2 regions of the Arthrobacter sp. ERGS1:01 genome follow, and region 2 is predicted to be linked to the other one. Evidence: riboswitches for the same ligand, from Rfam matches in the RefSeq annotation. Region 2 holds a riboswitch; the other holds the start of a gene.
What was found. Region 2 has a riboswitch for cyclic di-AMP ahead of AL755_RS02310 (hypothetical protein). Riboswitches for the same ligand answer to the same signal wherever they lie in the genome.

Region 1 (8,963 bases), on a different replicon from region 2:
GCCCGGTGGTCTCTTGCACGGCTTGGGTCCCTCCGAGCACAGCCGGGGACACGCCGGCGGCGCGAAGTGCTCTGGCCACCTCGGCCGGGGGCCGTGCGGAGACGGCGACCGTGGGGGCAATCGCCGTGAGGCCCAGCCGCACGGCAACGTCCCCGGCCAGCAGTTCGGCGAGGCGGCCGGCGTCGTCCGCGGTGATGAACGTGGCGGCGGCCCCGAGGGTAATCCGGCCGTGGCGGGCCGCGGTGTCGTTGACCAGGTACTCCAGCGGCTGCGGGATGGGCGTGGCGGAGTGCTCGGTGAGGAAGTCAAGGATGTCCGCGGCGGAACGGCCGGAGGACAGCCCGCGCTGGATGGACGCGGCGCTAAAGCGGTGAACGCCGGCCGCGCCCGCGCCCTCCTGGTCCGCGAGCAGCGTCAGTTCGGCGGACAGTGCGGGGGACAGGTATCCGGGGGCGATGGCCGTGAGGTCGCCCTGCAGCAGGACATGGTCCACGGGCTTCGGCAGGGCCGGGGCCACGAGCGCGATGGCGGCGTCCCAGTCGCGGGCGATCACGGATGCGCCCGTCTCGGTGAGGGCGCCCGCCCCGGTGAGGCCCAGGATCTCGGCCTCGGCCAGGAAACCGGGCAGGGCCCGGGAGATGCGGCGGGCCGGGCGGGGGTGGTGCCAGGCATAGTGCGCGGCCAGCTGTTCGGCGGTCGGCGCCGGCACCTTCGGATGCTTCGCCTCCTCGACGCGTTCCGGCCGCAGGGTGGCGAGCACCCCAAGGACCGTGGCGCGCAGATAGGCGGCGTCGGGGCGGTGGACTCCGCCGCCGAGGACCGTGACCACGGGCTGTCCGGTGCCGATGAGGGAGGGCATCCGGTCGGCGTCGAGCCAGGCCGAAACGAGCCACAGCCACTGTTCGGCACGCTCGCGCTCCAGCCAGCCCTGTGCATCGGCCCGCCACTGGGAGGAGTCCGGGTCCAGGACGATGAGCCCGGCCATGGCGGCCAGCTCCAGATAAAAGTACGACTGTGCTACATCGACGTCCATGTCCTTGGCCGCACCGCGGACCGGGCGCACGCCCACGCCGCCGGTGCGCAAGGTGGGCAACGGCGTGCGGGCCACGGAATCCAGCAACCTGGACATGGTGCGCAACAGCGCCGCGACGGCGCTCAGGGCGGCGTTGTCACGCAGGGAGATCCGCACGGTTGCGAGCTTGACGGCCGGGGGAGCGTCCTCAAAGTGCGTGATGACGTGGCCGCCGCGCAGCAGCAGGCCCACCTCGCGGGGAAGCTCCACGTGCTGCTTGTCAACGGCGGCCAGCAGGCCGCGGCCCAGCAGCCAGTCCACGGGGCCGCGCGAGGCCGTGCCCACAACGCCCAGCGGAGGCCCGGGGACAAGTTTGGCCAGCAGCTCCGCCGTTCCGTCCGGCGCCCCGGCGAACACGGCATCCTGCGCGGACTGCGCGGACTGGGCGCCCGGTCCGGCCGGGCCTGCCGTTGCGACGGCACGGTCAAGGGCGTCCCGGCCGCCGGGCAGCGCGGCGGCCAGCTCGCGGTAGCTGCGGCCGAGTCCGGCGGGATGCGCGCCCAACATCTCGCGCACATTGGTGACGGGCAGGAACCGGGGGCCGCCGGCGTCGTCCGGTCCTGCATGCTCGGGGGCCGGGGCGGGCACGACGAGGGCGAGCCGGCACAGTTGAGCCGCAAGGGAGGCCGCCTGAGCGGCCGTGGCGCCGTCGGCCGCAGCGGCGAGCATTTCCGCCGTGGCACCGGGGAAGGCGGCGTCGGGTTCGGCAATGACGGTCAGCGCCGTGAGTAGCTGCAGCTGGGGCTGGTTGAGGCGGTCCAGGGCCCGGGCCAATCCGGCACGGCTCGTGGCCCGGGCGGCCAGGGCCGCGAAATCGGCGGCCGGGGGCTCCATCAGCTCGGGGCGGAGTCGCAGCAGCGCCAGCAGGGCGGCGTCGTCCCGGGAGGCAAGGTCGGCGGTCAGCTGCTCAAGGGTGGACATCAGGATTGGGCCGTGACGGGCATGCTTAGAGCCGGCGCCGGCGGGCAACCATGTGCACGATGCTGATGCCCATCATGACAAAGGCCACGGGCAGGCCGATCTCGGCAATGAAGTTGTACCCGGCCCAGGCTTCGCGCCCGCCCCACGCGACCAACAGGACGGCCAGCAGCGACGCCAGCGATCCAAGGGCGATGATCAGGGCGGCCACGTTGAAGACCTGCCAGCCGCGGCTGTCGGAGCGCGGCGTTGTGTTCAGGGGGCTCATGAACATAACGCTAACAGCGGACGGTAGAGTGACAAAGCCGCAGACGCAACGCCCAAGGCGGTAATCTAGAAGCTAGTAGACCAGCACGCCTTGACCCCTGTTACGTACCAGCTGCACATTTCACAGCCCTGGAGGTACCGCGAAAACTCCGCGCAGGTGTCAGTCGTGATTCCCCACAGATGAAATATAAGAGGTAAAGCAAGTGCCGATCGGCAAAGTGAAGTGGTACGACAACGAAAAAGGCTTCGGCATCCTGACGGCCGACGACGGCCGGGAAGTCTTCCTGCGCGCCAACGCCCTGGCCCCCGATGCCGGTGAGATCAAGCCCGGGATGCGCATGGAGTTTGGTGTGGCTGACGGCCGCAAGGGCGCCCAGGCCATGGCCGCAAAGGTCCTTGACCGCAGCCCGTCCGTGGCCAAGGCCAAGCGGATGCCCGCCCGTGACCTTGCCCCGATCGTCCAGGACCTCGTGTCCCTGCTTGAGCGTTCCGTAGGATCCCTGACCAACGGCAAATACCCTGAAGGTGACGCGAGCAAGATTGCCGCCGCGTTGCGCAAGGTTGCCGACAACTTCGACGCGTAACGGTGCCCACCATGACCGAACTTCCCACTGAATCCGCCACCACCACGGTAGAGGCCGCCGCTTCGGCGCCCGAGCCGCGCCCGGGCGTGCCCGTGTGGCGGGTGGGCAAGCCCGACGCCTTCCTGGCCGACGCCGTCTCCACCGCACGCGCCGCCGTCCGGGAGATTGCCGCCAATGACAACATTGGCAAGCACGTCGCGGCCCGCAGCGAAGGCGTCAGGGTGGTCACGCATCTCTTTGAATGCCTGCTGCCCGGCTACGTCGGCTGGCAGTGGTTCGCCACGGTGACCCGGGTGTCCCGGTCCAAGGACGTCACGGTCAACGAGGTCGGCATGCTGCCCACCAACGACTCCGTGCTGGCCCCGCCGTGGGTGCCGTGGGCCGAGCGCGTCCGCCCCGAAGACGCCACGCCCGATGAACCCGTCGAGCCCGAGCATCACGACGAGCCGGAACACGACGACGAGGATCACGAGGAGCCCGGTCACGACGACGACGACGACGCCTCGGAGACTGACTCCGAGCCCGCCGAGGACTGACCTCGCTCCCCGGTGTTTCGCGGGGACACATCCCCAAACGTTGAGAGCCCAGATAATCATGGTGATTATCTGGGCTCTCAACGTTGTGGGTGGGATCGGCTAGAGGTTTTCCACCACGTAGTCGATGCACTTGGTCAGCGCGGTGACGTCGTCAGGCTCGATCGCGACGAACGTGGCCACGCGCAGCTGGTTGCGGCCCAGCTTGCGGTAGGGCTCGGTGTCGACGATGCCGTTGGCGCGCAGCACCTTGGCCACCGCGGCGGCGTCCACCGACTCGTCAAAGTCGATCGTGACGATCACGTTGGAGCGGTCCTCGGGGTTCACCACGAACGGGGTGGCGACGGAGGAGGCCTCGGCCCAGGAGTACAGGCGGCCGGCGGAATCGGCGGTGCGCTTGGAGGCAAAGTCGAGGCCGCCGTTGGAGTTGAGCCAGCTGAGCTGTTCGTTCAGCGTCACCAGGGTGGAGAGCGCGGGCGTGTTGTACGTCTGGTTGACCAGAGAGTTGTCGATCGCCGTCTTCAGGTTCAGGAAGTCGGGCACCCAGCGGTCCGTCGCGGCAATGCGGGCTGCCCGCTCCAGGGCTGCGGGGGAGAACAGGCCAAGCCACAGGCCGCCGTCGGAGGCGAAGTTCTTTTGAGGAGCGAAGTAGTAGACGTCCGATTCACTGACGTCCACGTGCAGGCCACCGGCGGCGGAGGTGGCGTCAATGACCACCAGGGCGCCGTCGTCGGCCCCGGCAACACGCTTGACCGGTGCAGCCACACCGGTGGACGTCTCATTCTGCGGCCACGCGTACACGTCGACGCCGGCCTCGGCGACAGCCACCGGGCGCGTGCCAGGCTCGGCCTTGATGATCGAGGAGGCATCCAGGAACGGGGCGTTGTTGGTGGCCGAGGCAAACTTTGAGCCAAACTCGCCAAACGACAGGTGCTGGGCCTTCTTCTCGACCAGCCCGAACGAGGCAACATCCCAGAACGCAGTGGAGCCGCCAACGCCCATGATGACCTCATAGCCGTCCGGGGCGTTGAAGAAGTCCATCAGGCCGCTGCGGACCTCACCGACAAGGTTCTTCACGGGAGCCTGGCGGTGGGATGTTCCCAGCAAGGATGCACCGGCGGCAGACAACGCCGCAATCTGCTCCGGGCGGACCTTGGACGGGCCTGCGCCAAAACGGCCGTCGGCCGGGCGCAGGTTGGCGGGGATGGTGAGAGGCAGTGATTCGCTCACGAGGTGCTCCAAAAGTTAGTACGATGGAAGTTTTACGGCGTCATTGGATGTTGCCAATTCTGCCGTAGGACCGCATGCATCCCGAAATGTGGGCCGCATGCTGAAACAATCGCCGCCGGGCCGCGGCCGCCCGGAAACGCGCGCGGGAACAAAGGGCCGTTTTCTTCCCTTGTATTAAGCGCGATAACGTAGAGACAACAAGCCCCTGCCCGGAATCTCGCTCTATATAAGGAGGAATCTGACGTGACAGATTTGATCGACACGACGGAAATGTATTTGCGAACCATTCTGGAGTTGGAGGAAGAGAACATCACCGCCCTGCGGGCGCGCATCGCCGAACGCCTCCACCACTCCGGCCCCACCGTCTCACAGACCATCGGGCGCATGGAACGCGACGGCCTGGTGATCGTTTCCGGCGACCGCCACCTGGAACTGACTCCCGCCGGCCGCGACAAAGCCACCCGCGTCATGCGCAAGCACCGCCTGGCCGAAAGGCTCCTCTCCGACGTGATCGGCCTGGACTGGGCCTACGTCCATGAGGAGGCGTGCCGCTGGGAGCATGTGATGAGCGAGCGCGTTGAACAACGCCTCTATGAACTGCTGGGCCGTCCCGACGAATCCCCCTACGGCAACCCGATTCCGGGGCTGGAGGAGCTGGGCGGGGACGTTGCGCCGCTCTTCGCCGCGGGCCTGGTGACCCTCGTCGATGCCATGGCCACGTATTCACCCGAGCAGTCGGTCACCATCCACCGGCTTTCCGAGCGCATCCAGGTGGAACCGGAGCTGTTGACCCAGCTGGACGAGGGCGGTTTGCGCCCCGGGGCAAGGATTTCCCTGGCCCAGGTGGGCGAGTACATTTCCGTCCGGGTGCCCGGGATCGACGGGGCGCTGGAATTGCCGCCCGAGGTTGCATCCCACGTGTTTGTCTCCATGAACTAAAAAGCAAAAACCATGGGCTCCACCGTGCCTTTGGCGTGCGCCGGAGACATGTGTGAAATGTAACGGAATTATCACGGGCACGAAATTTACCGTATAGTAACAAGCTGACGCTGTAACCAAAGCGTTACCAACCTCCGGCACTGAGCCTTGCCTCCGGACGTTGGGCTGAAATACATCAGGCAAGGACGGGGGAACCACAACCGGCGAATTTCCTATTCGTCTTGGGGTGAAGCCTGGTTGGCCGGCACTCGAAATCCTTTGCGACGCAGTCCCTGCGACTGTGCCTTGGACAGACGTGTGCCGCGGACCGGGCCGGATCAAATGAAACACTCTCTGATCCGAATCCGACAGCTAACTCCGCAGGTGTCCAACAGAGAGGTAATTAGTGTCCGAGGTTAAGCAGCACGGCCGCCGTCGAGCGACCGCGCCCCTTTCTTCCCCCGAACTTTCCACCGCATCAGGAAGCCGCCGTGAGGCCCTGGCTGCCGAGCGTGCAGGCACCGAATCCCAGGGCGCCATCGCCGGGCTGGTGCGGGCCGGTCTGGCCAACGGTGCCGGGCAAAAAGTAGGCATCGCCCTGGCCGCCACGGGTCTTGCACTGGCCGTGACCGTACCCTCAGCAGTGAGCGTCCCGGTAGCCAATGTTGAGATGAAGACCGTGTCCGCGACGGAATCCGTTGTCACCGCGGCCGCCGATGTGCCGATTTCCTTTGTGACGCCAAATGTCGCCAGCGTCTTGAATCCCGACGGCCAGCTGAAGGAAACCCTGAAGGTCACCGCCGCCAAGGTCACGCCACAGGCAGCCAAGGGCACGCTGTCGGCCCCCCTGAAGACCCTCGTCAAGTCCTCCCCGTTCGGCCAGCGGATCAACCCGCTCACCGGCTCAGCGGGCGAGATGCACACCGGCCAGGACTATGCCATTGCGTGCTCAACGGCCGTCTTTGCGGCCGCCGGTGGCACCGTGACGTTCGCCGGCTGGCATGAATATGGCGGCGGAAACCGGGTTGTCATTTCCCATGGCAACGGCCTCTCCACCTCCTACAACCACCTCAGCTCCATTGGCGTGAAGGTTGGTCAGAAGATCGAGCGCGGCCAGCAAGTGGCCCTCAGTGGCACCACGGGAGCCTCCACCGGCTGCCACCTGCACTTCGAGGTAATTGTCGACGACGAGACCGTCGATCCGATGGGTTGGCTTTAATTCCTCCACAGGGTCGTTTAGGTCACGGAGTGACCACCTGACCGTGACCTGAACGTGACATTGGGGAAAATCTGTTGTACCGTCGTAATCGCGCCAACTTCGAATCAAGAGGGCGCCCATGAGTGGATTGCCTAGCTCTGCCACCGCCCATGGTCCGTTCGTATCAATCGTCTGGCAGGGGCGGGGGAACCAATATTCGGGCTTCGTTTTCAGAAGTCCTAGGGGTGAAGTCGCAGAAGCGCCTTCGTGGGAAGAGAACATTCTTTCCACTTGAGGATGCGCCAAGCGGCCGGGTGACTCCCATCCGAATCCGACAGCTTACCTCGCAGGCTTTGGGAGAGGATCCTTCTTGTCTTCAAATACCGCTCTTGGGCGCCACCGCGCCGAAGTCGCTAAGACCAGCCCGATCTCCGTCATCACGAAAGCCGTCAGCTCCAACGTCGGTGGTGTCGGTCGTCAAGCCGCTGTTATTGCAGCAGCCTCAGGGCTCGTACTTACCTCAGGAATTGCAGCAAATGCAGCTACCCCCACCGTGGAGCGCGCCTCCGACGGTGGCACCACGCTGAGCCTGAATTCGGAGCTCGCCTCCGCAGTGACGGCAGCATCAACGGTGAAGATCTCCTTCGCCAGCCCCGTTGTCTCCTCTACGCCGGCTCCTGTTGTTGAGGCTCCCGTCGTAGCAGCCCAGAGCAACGAGGTTGCACAGGAAGCACCCGCAGCAGAGGCAGTGGCAGCACCCGCCGCCGACGTGGCTCCGGCCGCCGAGGTTGCAGCACCGGCTGCAGCCCCCACCGTGACCACCACCGAAGCTCCGGCAGAGGCTGCAAAGCCTGTTGCCAAGAGCGGCATTGGTGCCACCATCGCAGCTGCCGCCCTGGCCCAGCTCGGTGTCGCACAGGACTGCACCATGCTGGCCACCAACTCCCTGGCTGCGGCCGGCATCAACTTCCACGGCTGGCCGGCAGGCTACCTGGCCCTCGGCCGCACGGTTTCCCAGGCTGAAGCACAGCCCGGCGACCTCATCTACTACGCCGACGGCGGCATGGGCATGGCCCACATCGCTGTTTACATCGGCAACGGCCAGGCTGTCCACGGCGGCTTCCTCGGAAGCACCGTTGTCTACTCGGTCAACGTAGGCTCCGGCCCGGTCTTCATCGCCATGGGCCACTAAGTAACAAGTCTTCACGCAAAGGGACCCCATCCTCGGATGGGGTCCCTTGCTTTTTAAGGAATCCGCACAGCTCCCTGATAGCTGCCCTCGGCACGCAGGCCGGATTGCTGGGGGACTAGCCTCCTTGCGAACCGGTCGCGGACACAGAAAAGCCGCGCCCGCAGCCCGGCCGCGTTGGCGGCCAGGCCGCAAGCGCGGCTGGACTGATGAGGCTACGGCTGGGCCGGGGGAGTTCCGCCGCCTGCCGCGGTCGCCGTGGCAACAACGGTCTCTTCAACGGCCGGTCCGTGCGTCTCGGTGGCGTTGGCGGTCTTTGAGCTGGTCCGGTCAATCGTGGTCGCGAGCGGGATCTCCTTCACGAACAGCAACAGGATCCCGGCCACGATCAGCAGCGGCACCATGTAGATGAAGATCGGGGTCAGCGCGTCGTTATAGGCGCCAATCACCACATTGCGCACTCCCGCGGGCAGGTTCCGCACGATCTCGGGGGTCAGCGAGTTGATTCCGCCGGAGCCGCCGGACCCGGAGCCGTTCATGCGCTCGATGAGCAGGTTCGCCAGCCTCGTGGCAAAGAGGCTTCCGACGACGGCGGAGCCCAGCGAGGCTCCGATCTGGCGAAAGTAGTTGCTGGAGGCCGTGGCCATGCCCACCTGGGAGTTCGGGAACTGGTTTTGGACGATCAGCACCAGGATCTGCATGCTCATGCCAAGCCCGATGCCCATGATGGCCAGGTAGGCGCAGATGACCCACACCGGCATGGCCGGTGTCATGGAGGACAGCAGCACCAGTGCGCCGGCAACAATGAACATGCCCGTGATGGGCAGCCACTTGTAGCGGCCGGTGCGGCTGACCAGTTGCCCGGAGCCGATCGAGGTGATGAGCAGTCCCGCCATCATCGGGATCATGAGCAGCCCTGCCTGGGTGGCGTTGGCGCCCGTGACCATCTGCAGATAGGTGGGCAGGTAGGCGAGTGTGCCGAACATGGCGATACCGGTGATCAGGGCGGCCGCCGTCGTCAGGTTGAAGTTGCGGTCCTTGAACAGGTGCAGCG
Region 2 (8,963 bases):
GCTGGCGTCGGCCACGAAGCGGCGCACCTTGGTTTCGCTGCGCTGGCGGGCCTGCAGGGCATGCGAGACGTTTTCCAGCATGGCGTTGAACGCGTGGCCCACGTTGCCCACTTCGGTGCCGGGCCGGGCTGCGCTGTCCGGGACCCGCACGCTCAAGGCGACCTCACCGGCGTCGAGCGGCAAATGGGCCACCTTGGTCGCGACGCCGGAAAGCTGCTCCAGCGGTTTCATGCTGCGGCGGATGATGAACGAGCCGGCCAGTCCCAAAAAGACCAGGCCCGACAAGGAAACCAGGATGATGGTCAGCACCAGGGCCGCCAGGGTTTGCTCGGAGGCAGCCAGTGGCAGTCCGGTGATCAGGACGTCACCGTTGGGCACACCGGTGGCCTTGAGCCGGTAGTTGCCGATCGAGAGGGTGGCGTCGGTCAGGACGCCGGTGGTGGGCAGACCTGCCAGTATTTGGGCGTCCGCGTTGGTGAGTTTCTGATGGGCGCCGGTGGCGTCCAGGATGCCCGCGTAACTGACGACGCCATTGCTCAGCACACCGCTGAGCTGCCCGGCGCTCGTGGCCCGGGCATTGAGCGGGTCCCGGGTGCCCCCGGCCGGCGGGGCGGAGAAGTAGAACTGGTTGGTGCGCAGGCTGGCCTGCTGGACGGAAGCGTCGAGCTGGTTGTTCAACGAAACACTGATCGTTGTGTAACTGACAAAACCCACCAGCGCACAAATGACCGTGAGCAGGGCAAGCATGACGGCGACAAGGCGGGTGCGCAGGTGCCAGGTGCCAGGGTGGATGGCCCGGGAGGCGGTGGCACGCAGGCTTGCCAACGCGGAGCGGCCCGCCGTTCCGTCTGTTTTCCCCGTCGCTGCCGGGGCGCCGTGGGTTACGCGCATGGCTTGATGACGTAACCGGCGCCGCGGACTGTGTGGATCATGGGTTCGTTGTCGGCGTCGATCTTCTTGCGCAGGTAGGAGATGTACAGCTCCACGATGTTGCTTTGGCCGCCGAAGTCGTAATCCCAGACCCGGTCGAGGATGCGGGCCTTGCTCATCACGTGGCGCGGGTTCTCCATCAGGAACTGCAACAGCTCAAACTCGGTGCTGGTGAGCGGGATGTCGACGCCGGCGCGAGCCACCTCGCGGGTGTCGCGGTTCAGGACGAGGTCGCCCACCGTGAGTTCGGCGGAATTGGGGGCCGTGACGCCGGCGCGTTGGACGATCCGGTGCAGGCGCAACAGCACCTCCTCCATGCTGAACGGCTTCGTGACATAATCGTCGCCACCGGCCGACAGCCCGGTCAGCTTGTCCTCGACGGCGTCCTTCGCCGTGAGGAACAAGGCCGGAATATCCGGGTAGATCGTGCGGATTCGGCCCAGCAATTCCACGCCGTCCATGCCGGGCATCATGACATCAAGGACCAGTACATCGGGGTGGAAGGCGCGGGCCGTCTTCAATGCGGCCTGGCCGTCGTGGGCCACGGCGATCTCCCAGCCGGCCAGTTCAAGGCCCATGCGCATCAGGTCCGCCAGCGACTCCTCGTCGTCTACGACGAGCGCGCGGATCGGCTCACCGCCTGGGCGGGTGAGTTTGCTGAGGCCGGCCGATGCAAAAGGAAGGGACATGCATCCATTCTCTGACGCTTGACCCGAATCCGTCTGTACGATTCCTGAATGTTCTCTGTGTTTCAGGGGCCTCATCCCGGCGCCCGCGTGAGACAGACCCGGGACCGCGAAACAGTGGCTGGCCAACGCCTGTTTCGCGGGGAAGAGTCTGTTTCGTGCCCCAGGGTCTGTCTCGGGCGCGTCCCGGGAACGACAAAGGCCCCTGCTTCCCTTATAAACAAAGGGAAGCAGGGGCCTTGCCACTTGGCGGTGACGGTGGGATTTGAACCCACGTCAGGCTCTCACCTGAACAACATTTCGAGTGTTGCACCTTCGGCCGCTCGGACACGTCACCAACGCGTCAACCTTACCGGGTCAACGGCCCACAACAAAAATGAGTGCAGCGGCGGCCGCCCCGATGGGGCAGGATAGGCGCATGGACAGTGCGACGCAGCGTGCCTGGAGCTGGCACAAACAAGGCTTGGACGGCTCGTTGGCGGGCAAAAATGCGGCGGAAACGCTCACCGCCGCCGGCTGGGCCCGCTCGGTGGGCGGAGCCAATCCCTACCTGTCCTTATTTGCGCGTGCGGGGATCCGGCGGGAAGAGGCCGACGCCGACGTCGCGGCCCTGCGCATCCATGAACTGCCGACGGCGCGCGGCTGCACCTATGTGCTCGGCGCGGACGACTACCCGTGGGCGCTCACACTCGGACTGGCGGCCGCCGAAACGCAGGCGAAGGTCCTGGACAAGCTCGACGTCCCCCGAGCGGATCTGGCCACCCTGGAACAGCAGGTCCTCGCGGTCCTGACGGACGCCGTCGAACCTCTTGACCCCAAGCAACTCAAGGACCAGCTGGGCGATGCCGTCCGCAGCCTCGGCGAGGCCGGCAAGAAGAAGGGCGCCTCCACCACGCTTCCCGCCGCCCTGGGCCTGCTGCAGGCGGACGGCCGGATCCGGCGCGTTCCGGTCAACGGCCGGCTGGACCAGCAGCGCTACGCGTACACGGCATGGGGCCTGGAAGCGGCCGCCGGGACGCCCGAGCAGGCCAGGACTACGCTCATGGAGCGCTACCTTGGCTGGACTGGCGGCGCAACGCTCAAGCAAACCCAGTGGTTCACCGCATTCACCGTGGCCCAAAGCAAGGCGGCGCTGGCGGGTGCCGGCGCGATCGAGGTTGACGGCCTGTGGATACTGCCGGCAGACGCCGAGGCGCGCGCCACCTTCACGGCGCCCAAGGACGAACAAATCCAGCTGCTCGCGGGAACCGACGCGTTGTTCCTGCTCCGGCGCAACGCCGGCGACCACTTCGCCGAACAAGACCAGGACCGCCAACTTGAGACCACCCGCCTGGCCCTGACCGCCGACCTGCCCGACCATCCCATCGTGGACCGCGGGCGCATCATCGGCCTGTGGCAATACGATCCCGCCGGGGAACGCATTGCCCACTGGCTCTTTGACGCACCCACCAAGGCCGTGGCGCACCGGATCAAGGAGGTGGAGGCGTTCATCCGCGAGGACCTGGGAGACTTCCGCTCCTTCAGCCTGGATTCACCGGCGTCGCGCGCGAAGCGCATCGCGGCCCTGGACGCGGCCGGTACCGCCTAGCCACGCGTCGGGCTGGGCGCCGACCCCGCGCCACACGATGCGCTCACCCATCGAGACGCTCATCTCGCCAAACTGGGGGCCGGCGTCGCCCAGGGTATAGGGCTGCATGATGCTCAGGGATGCGCCTTCAACGTGTTCGGTTGCCAGGTGGACGGCGTCCGTGCCCTGGTACCGCAGCGTGACGTCGGAGACCACGATGGACGCGCGAAGCTCATCTCGGCGTTCGGTCAGGCCGTGGTAGCAGTCGGCGATGATCTCCGTCGATTCGGGATTCTCCTCCTGGCGCGGTTCGGCCATGATGTAGACGGGCTGGCCGTCCGTGCCGATGCCGGCCGCAAACGGCAGGAACTCCCCGTACTTGCCCAGGCACTGGTGCGCAAAGGGCAGGGCGATGTTCAGCAAATTCTCCAGGTCCTCCTGCGCCGCCTCGGACACTGAATCCCGCCATGATGCCACTGCAAACCCCCGAATAAATTGTCCTGCGCCCGGTTATCGGGCCCGGCAGCCGACTTTATCAAGGCGCCGCGGCTGGTGCGGGAGCGGTTAGCGGTGGGCGCCGAAGAAATCCTTCAGCAGCACGGCGCATTCGTCCTCCCTGACGCCCGGGAACACCTCCACCCAATGGTTGAGCCTGCGTTCGCGCAGCACGTCAAACACGGACCCGGCTGCACCGGCCTTCTCATCCCAGGCACCAAAGACGACGCGCGGCACCCGGGCCAGCACGATGGCCCCGGCACACATGGTGCACGGCTCCAGCGTGACCACCAGGGTGCATCCCTCCAGCCGCCAGGCGTCCAGCTTTTGTGCCGCCTGGCGGATGGCCACGACCTCCGCGTGTGCCGTCGGATCCTTGTGCGCCTCACGTTCGTTGCGCCCCACACCCAGCACCGCGCCGTCGGGCCCGAGGACGACGGCGCCAATCGGCACGTCTCCCGTGGCCAGGGCCAGCTGCGCCTGTTCGAGGGCCAGACCCATCCACCGGGCATGCGCCGTCGTGGCGGGGGTCTCGATTTGGCGGGATTTCGCAGTGGAGGACACGGCTCAATGGTAGCTTTTATCTATGCGCGTACTGGTTGCGGATCATCCGCTGATTGCCCACAAATTAACCGTCCTGCGGGACAAGACCACCCCGTCGCCGATTTTTCGGCAGCTGACGGAGGAGCTTGTCACCCTGCTGGCGTACGAGGCGACTCGCGAAGTCCGCGTCGAGCCCGTCAACATTGAAACTCCCGTGACCGCCACCGTGGGTACCGGACTGACCAAGCCCACCCCCCTGGTGGTGCCGATCCTGCGCGCCGGCCTGGGCATGCTCGAGGGCATGACCCGCCTGCTCCCCACGGCCGAGGTCGGCTTCTTGGGCATGGCCCGCAACGAGGAAACCCTCGAGGCCATCACCTACGCCGAACGCCTCCCCGAGGACCTGACCGGCCGCCAGGTGTACGTCCTGGACCCGATGCTGGCCACCGGCGGCACGCTGATCGAGGCGTTCAAGTTCCTGTTTGACCGCGGCGCGGCCGACATCACCTGCATCTGCCTGCTGGCAGCCCCCGAGGGCCTGGCCAAGCTCGAGGCCGCCCATGGCGACCGCGACAATGTCCACGTGGTCCTGGCCTCGATCGACGAAGGCCTCAACGAGCAGTCCTACATCGTGCCCGGCCTGGGCGACGCCGGCGACCGCCTCTACGGCGTCGTGGACTAACCCACGCTTGCCACCTAAAACTGTGACGCGGTAGTTGCTGAAAACGTTCTCGTTTTTAGCAACTACCGCGTCACAGTTGGTTAAGGCGCAATTCGTGCCGGCCTAGTACCAGCCGACGGCCACTTCCTGAGCCCAGGCGCCGCAGGGGCTGCCGTAGCGCTCCGAAATGTAGCCCAGGCCCCACTGGATCTGCGTCTTGTAATTGGTGCGGTAATCCGCCCCGGCGCTGGCCATCTTCTCGGCCGGCAGCGACTGGGCAATGCCGTACGCGCCGCTGGAGACGTTCTCGGCGGACGTCAGCCAGCTGGACTCCTGCGTCCACAGCTGGTTCAGGCAGCCCATCTGGTCCTGGCCCCAGCCCTTGGAAGCCAACAGGCTTGAGGCGTAGGCCTGGGCCGCGGCCGGATCATCGACCAGCGCCGGAGCGGCGGCCTTCACTGGAGCAGCGGCCTTGACCGGTGCAGCAGCCTTGGCCGGAGTGGGCGTGGGCGTCGCAACGGGAGTTACGGCGTCGGCCTCGCTCTTGACGGTGGTGGAGGGCTTGGCTGCAGCCTTCGTGGAGCCGACCTGGATCCGGGAGAAGTCGATGGCGATGTCCGTGGGCGCCGAAATGGCGGACGGGGTCGCTGCGGCAGACGGGGCCGCCGTGGCCGCGACGGTGGCAACATAGCTTGCCGCGGACAGAGTGTTGCTGGAGGTGTTGGTGGCCGCCTGGGCGAGTCCGCCGCCGGCCAGCAAGACGCCGGCTACGGCAACAATGGCCATGCGCCGGACGGGGCCGGCGGCCTTGGAGCGGGAGCGGGCCGCTGCACGGGTACCGGTTGCGGTCGGTGCGGTTTCGGCTGTGGATGGGCGGACTGATTCGGCGCGGCGTCGGCCGTGCTGGGGTGCTGCAGACATAGAAATAGAGCCTCTCTACGCCTGCGAGGTGAGCTGTCGGGAACGGATTAGAGCATCCGGCCGGGCGGCAGGCAGCAACAACTGCTTGCGTTTCGGCTTAACCCCAAGGGCATCCAAGTGGAGGCCCGTAAAGATTGGGTCCCCCGTCTCTGCCATACATGTGAACGGGAAATGGGCGGCGGCAGAGCTCGGCGATCCGTCCATTTGTGCCAAGGAACCGTGGGTGGTTCGGCGGGCACGTTTTTCACACTACCCAACCTTTTCGGTGATGTCACATTTTGGTAACGGCCGTGAGGGGTTTCATATTTACTTAGCATTGCTAATGAACTAGGCTGCTTTGTAGTAGATACGTAACCTTGTGAGCCAGGCAGATACAGACGATGACGCAGAATTCAATGAAACTTTCGACGCCGGGGCCAGCCCCGGAAGCGACCCCTCCGCAACGCCAGGCGCGGACCGAGGGGGTGACGAAGAACACATCACGACCCACCGGCGCGGCGCCGCTCGCCGCCGAACTTCGTGTGGCAATCATGCGCACCTCGCGCAGGCTGCGCGCGGAAGCCGCCTCCCATGACATCAGCCCCGGCCAGTACTCGGTCTTGGCCGCCATCCTTCGCGCCTCCATGACGGTTGGCCAGCTGGCCGAACGCGAAAAAATCCAGGCACCGTCCATGACCCGGATCGTCAACGACCTGGCCGCCGCCGGCCATGTCACGCGGGGGGCAAACCCGCTGGACAAGCGCCAGGTGCTGGTCCAGATCACCGACGACGGCGCCGCGGTGCTGGAGCGGGCCCGGAACAAGCGCACCCAGTGGCTGGCCAAGCGGGTGGCCGCACTGACGCCCGAACAACGTGCCACGCTCCATGAAGCGGCCCTGATCCTGGCGGAGATGAGCAGCTCATGAACGCCATGTTCCGCGCCCTGAAGGTGTTCAACTACCGGCTCTGGGTGACCGGGGCATTGGTTTCAAACATCGGCACCTGGATGCAGCGCGTTGCCCAGGACTGGCTGGTGCTGACGGTGTTGACGCACAATTCCGGAACCGCAGCAGGCATCACCACCGGCCTGCAGTTCCTCCCGATCGTCTTCCTTGGGCCCTTTGCCGGGCTGCTGGGCGACAGGGTCAACAAACGCAAGCTTCTGCTGTGCACCCAGACGGCCATGGGCCTGTGTGCATTGCTGCTGGGGCTCCTGGTGGTCACCCACTCGGTGCAACTGTGGCACGTCTACGTGCTGGCCCTGCTGCTCGGTGTTGCCAGCGCCTTTGACGCCCCGTCGCGCCAGGCGTTTGTCTCCGAGGTGGTCGCCAAGGCCGACGTCCCCAACGCCGTCGCCCTCAACAGCGCCTCCTTCAACCTGGCCCGCCTGGCCGGCCCCGGTGTCGCCGGACTGGTCATCGCCGCCTTCGGCACGGGCCCGGCATTCCTGATCAACGCGGCCAGTTTCGCGGCCGTGATCGTCTCCCTGTGGCGGATGCGGGTTTCGGAACTGCAACCATCCGTTCGCGTGCCGCGGGCAAAGGGGCAGATCCGCGAGGGCTTCTCCTACATCCGGCAACGCCCGGACCTGATGATGATCATGGCGCTGGTGTTCATGATCGGCACCTTCGGGATGAATTTCCAGATCACCAACGCCCTGATGGCCACCACCATCTTCCATCTGGGGCCGGGCGAATACGGCCTGCTGGGCTCGGTCATGGCCGTGGGCACCCTGGCGGCGGCCCTGCTGGCCGCCCGCCGCAAGAACATGCGCATGGCCTACATTGTTGGCGGGGCGCTGGCCTTCGGGGTGACGGTGGCCATCGCCGCCTTCATGCCCAGCTACGCCCTGTACGCCCTGGCACTGGTCCCGGTGGGCCTGGCCTCCCTCACCTTCATGAACGCCTGCAACACCACCGTCCAGCTGACCACGGATTCGGCCATGCGCGGACGCGTATTGGCCGTCTACATGGCCGTGCTGCAGGGCGGGACGCCCATCGGGGCGCCGCTGGTGGGTTGGATCGCCACGGAGTTCGGCGCCCGCTGGTCCCTGGGGATCGGCGCGGTCGTGTCCGTTGCGGCGGCACTCATTGCGCTGGCCATGATGAACAGGCGCAACCACGTCCGCTTCCGCGACCAGGTACGCGGCCTGCGTCCCTTCGCCATGGCGCAGGCACTGCACCGCTGATTCCGGCAACTCCGGGGTCCTGCAACGCGGGTCAAAAAGGGCCGTTGCGGGGCCGGAGAGTGCAGCGCATTACGTGAACTTCTGTTTACCTAGCGTAAAATGCTGGGGATTATCTGGGTGTCCAAAAGGGCTTGCGGCAGGCCACCGCGGCAGACAAAAACGCTGGATGAATTAATTTATTGAAAAGCGGACTTGCGTCGAATATTTTTCACGGATAGGCATCAAAATTGTGATTTTGTTTGACGCAAGCCGTCATCGGCGATTCAAATGAGATCAAAGTGACAGTGTTACCTTCATCACAAAATACGCCAAAGTCTCAAAATGTGGACGTATTGCCCCATTGTTACTTGCAAGTTCCGTTTATTACGTAGGACACTGACTTATGTGAACACCCACTCAGTGAATTCTGCAGCCGCAGCAACCGTCCTTGATGACACCCATGGACGGTTCTTGTGTAGTTGTCGAATGCCGGCCTAGCTCACAACCCATTTGTTTTAGGCACTTTCGGCCATCTGGCCAGCCCCTGACCGGGCATTTAGTCCCGGCCCGCCGGGATACGAAAAAAGCATTCGCGCCGTAGGATACGGCCATACACCTAGGTAGTTCAATGTCTGTAGCTTCCGGATACGTCCACATCTCAGTTCGAAATGCAGCCAAGGCAGTTGCCCGCGGCGGCTCGCAAAACCCGCTGGCCAGGGCACCCCAGCAGGATCAGCCGTCCTACGGCAATCCCGCCGCCTACCGCCGCGATAACGACGCCGTCGCCGCCCGGCTGCGCGCCGTCCCCCCGATCGACGCCCACCCCATGACGGCGCCCACCCCCGTCATTGCCGGCAGCGACAAGCTCCGCGGCGTCAGCCCGGACAACGTGGCCCGCGGTTTCGTGCTCTACGTCGGGGTGGATGAAGACACCGCCGCCGCCGCCGGAACTTCGCTCGCCAAACTGGCCCAGGACATCCGCGCCTACGCCCAGAGCCTCGTCCCGCAGGCCCA

Region 1: it holds a riboswitch for cyclic di-AMP, as region 2 does, so the genes downstream of both, AL755_RS04710 (NlpC/P60 family protein) here and AL755_RS02310 (hypothetical protein) in region 2, are expected to answer to the same signal.

What each region holds. Positions count from the first base shown of each region.
Region 1 covers NZ_CP012479.1:145,382-154,344, forward strand. Annotated here, with positions in the region: gene AL755_RS04675 (helicase-associated domain-containing protein) at 1-1,993, opposite strand, end outside; gene AL755_RS04680 (hypothetical protein) at 2,019-2,258, opposite strand; gene AL755_RS04685 (cold-shock protein) at 2,461-2,841, shown strand; gene AL755_RS04690 (DUF3027 domain-containing protein) at 2,853-3,377, shown strand; gene serC (phosphoserine transaminase) at 3,477-4,604, opposite strand; gene AL755_RS04700 (metal-dependent transcriptional regulator) at 4,848-5,543, shown strand; cyclic di-AMP (ydaO/yuaA leader) riboswitch at 5,697-5,924, shown strand; gene AL755_RS24275 (M23 family metallopeptidase) at 5,929-6,741, shown strand; cyclic di-AMP (ydaO/yuaA leader) riboswitch at 6,876-7,087, shown strand; gene AL755_RS04710 (NlpC/P60 family protein) at 7,091-7,912, shown strand; gene AL755_RS04715 (MDR family MFS transporter) at 8,125-8,963, opposite strand, start outside.
Region 2 covers NZ_CP012477.1:490,552-499,514, forward strand. Annotated here, with positions in the region: gene AL755_RS02275 (sensor histidine kinase) at 1-891, opposite strand, end outside; gene AL755_RS02280 (response regulator transcription factor) at 882-1,619, opposite strand; tRNA gene AL755_RS02285 (tRNA-Ser) at 1,864-1,953, opposite strand; gene AL755_RS02290 (DNA glycosylase AlkZ-like family protein) at 2,035-3,204, shown strand; gene AL755_RS02295 (hypothetical protein) at 3,148-3,639, opposite strand; gene tadA (tRNA adenosine(34) deaminase TadA) at 3,748-4,179, opposite strand; gene upp (uracil phosphoribosyltransferase) at 4,265-4,903, shown strand; gene AL755_RS02310 (hypothetical protein) at 5,006-5,803, opposite strand; cyclic di-AMP (ydaO/yuaA leader) riboswitch at 5,810-5,991, opposite strand; gene AL755_RS02315 (MarR family winged helix-turn-helix transcriptional regulator) at 6,268-6,708, shown strand; gene AL755_RS02320 (MFS transporter) at 6,705-7,970, shown strand; gene AL755_RS02325 (winged helix-turn-helix domain-containing protein) at 8,578-8,963, shown strand, end outside.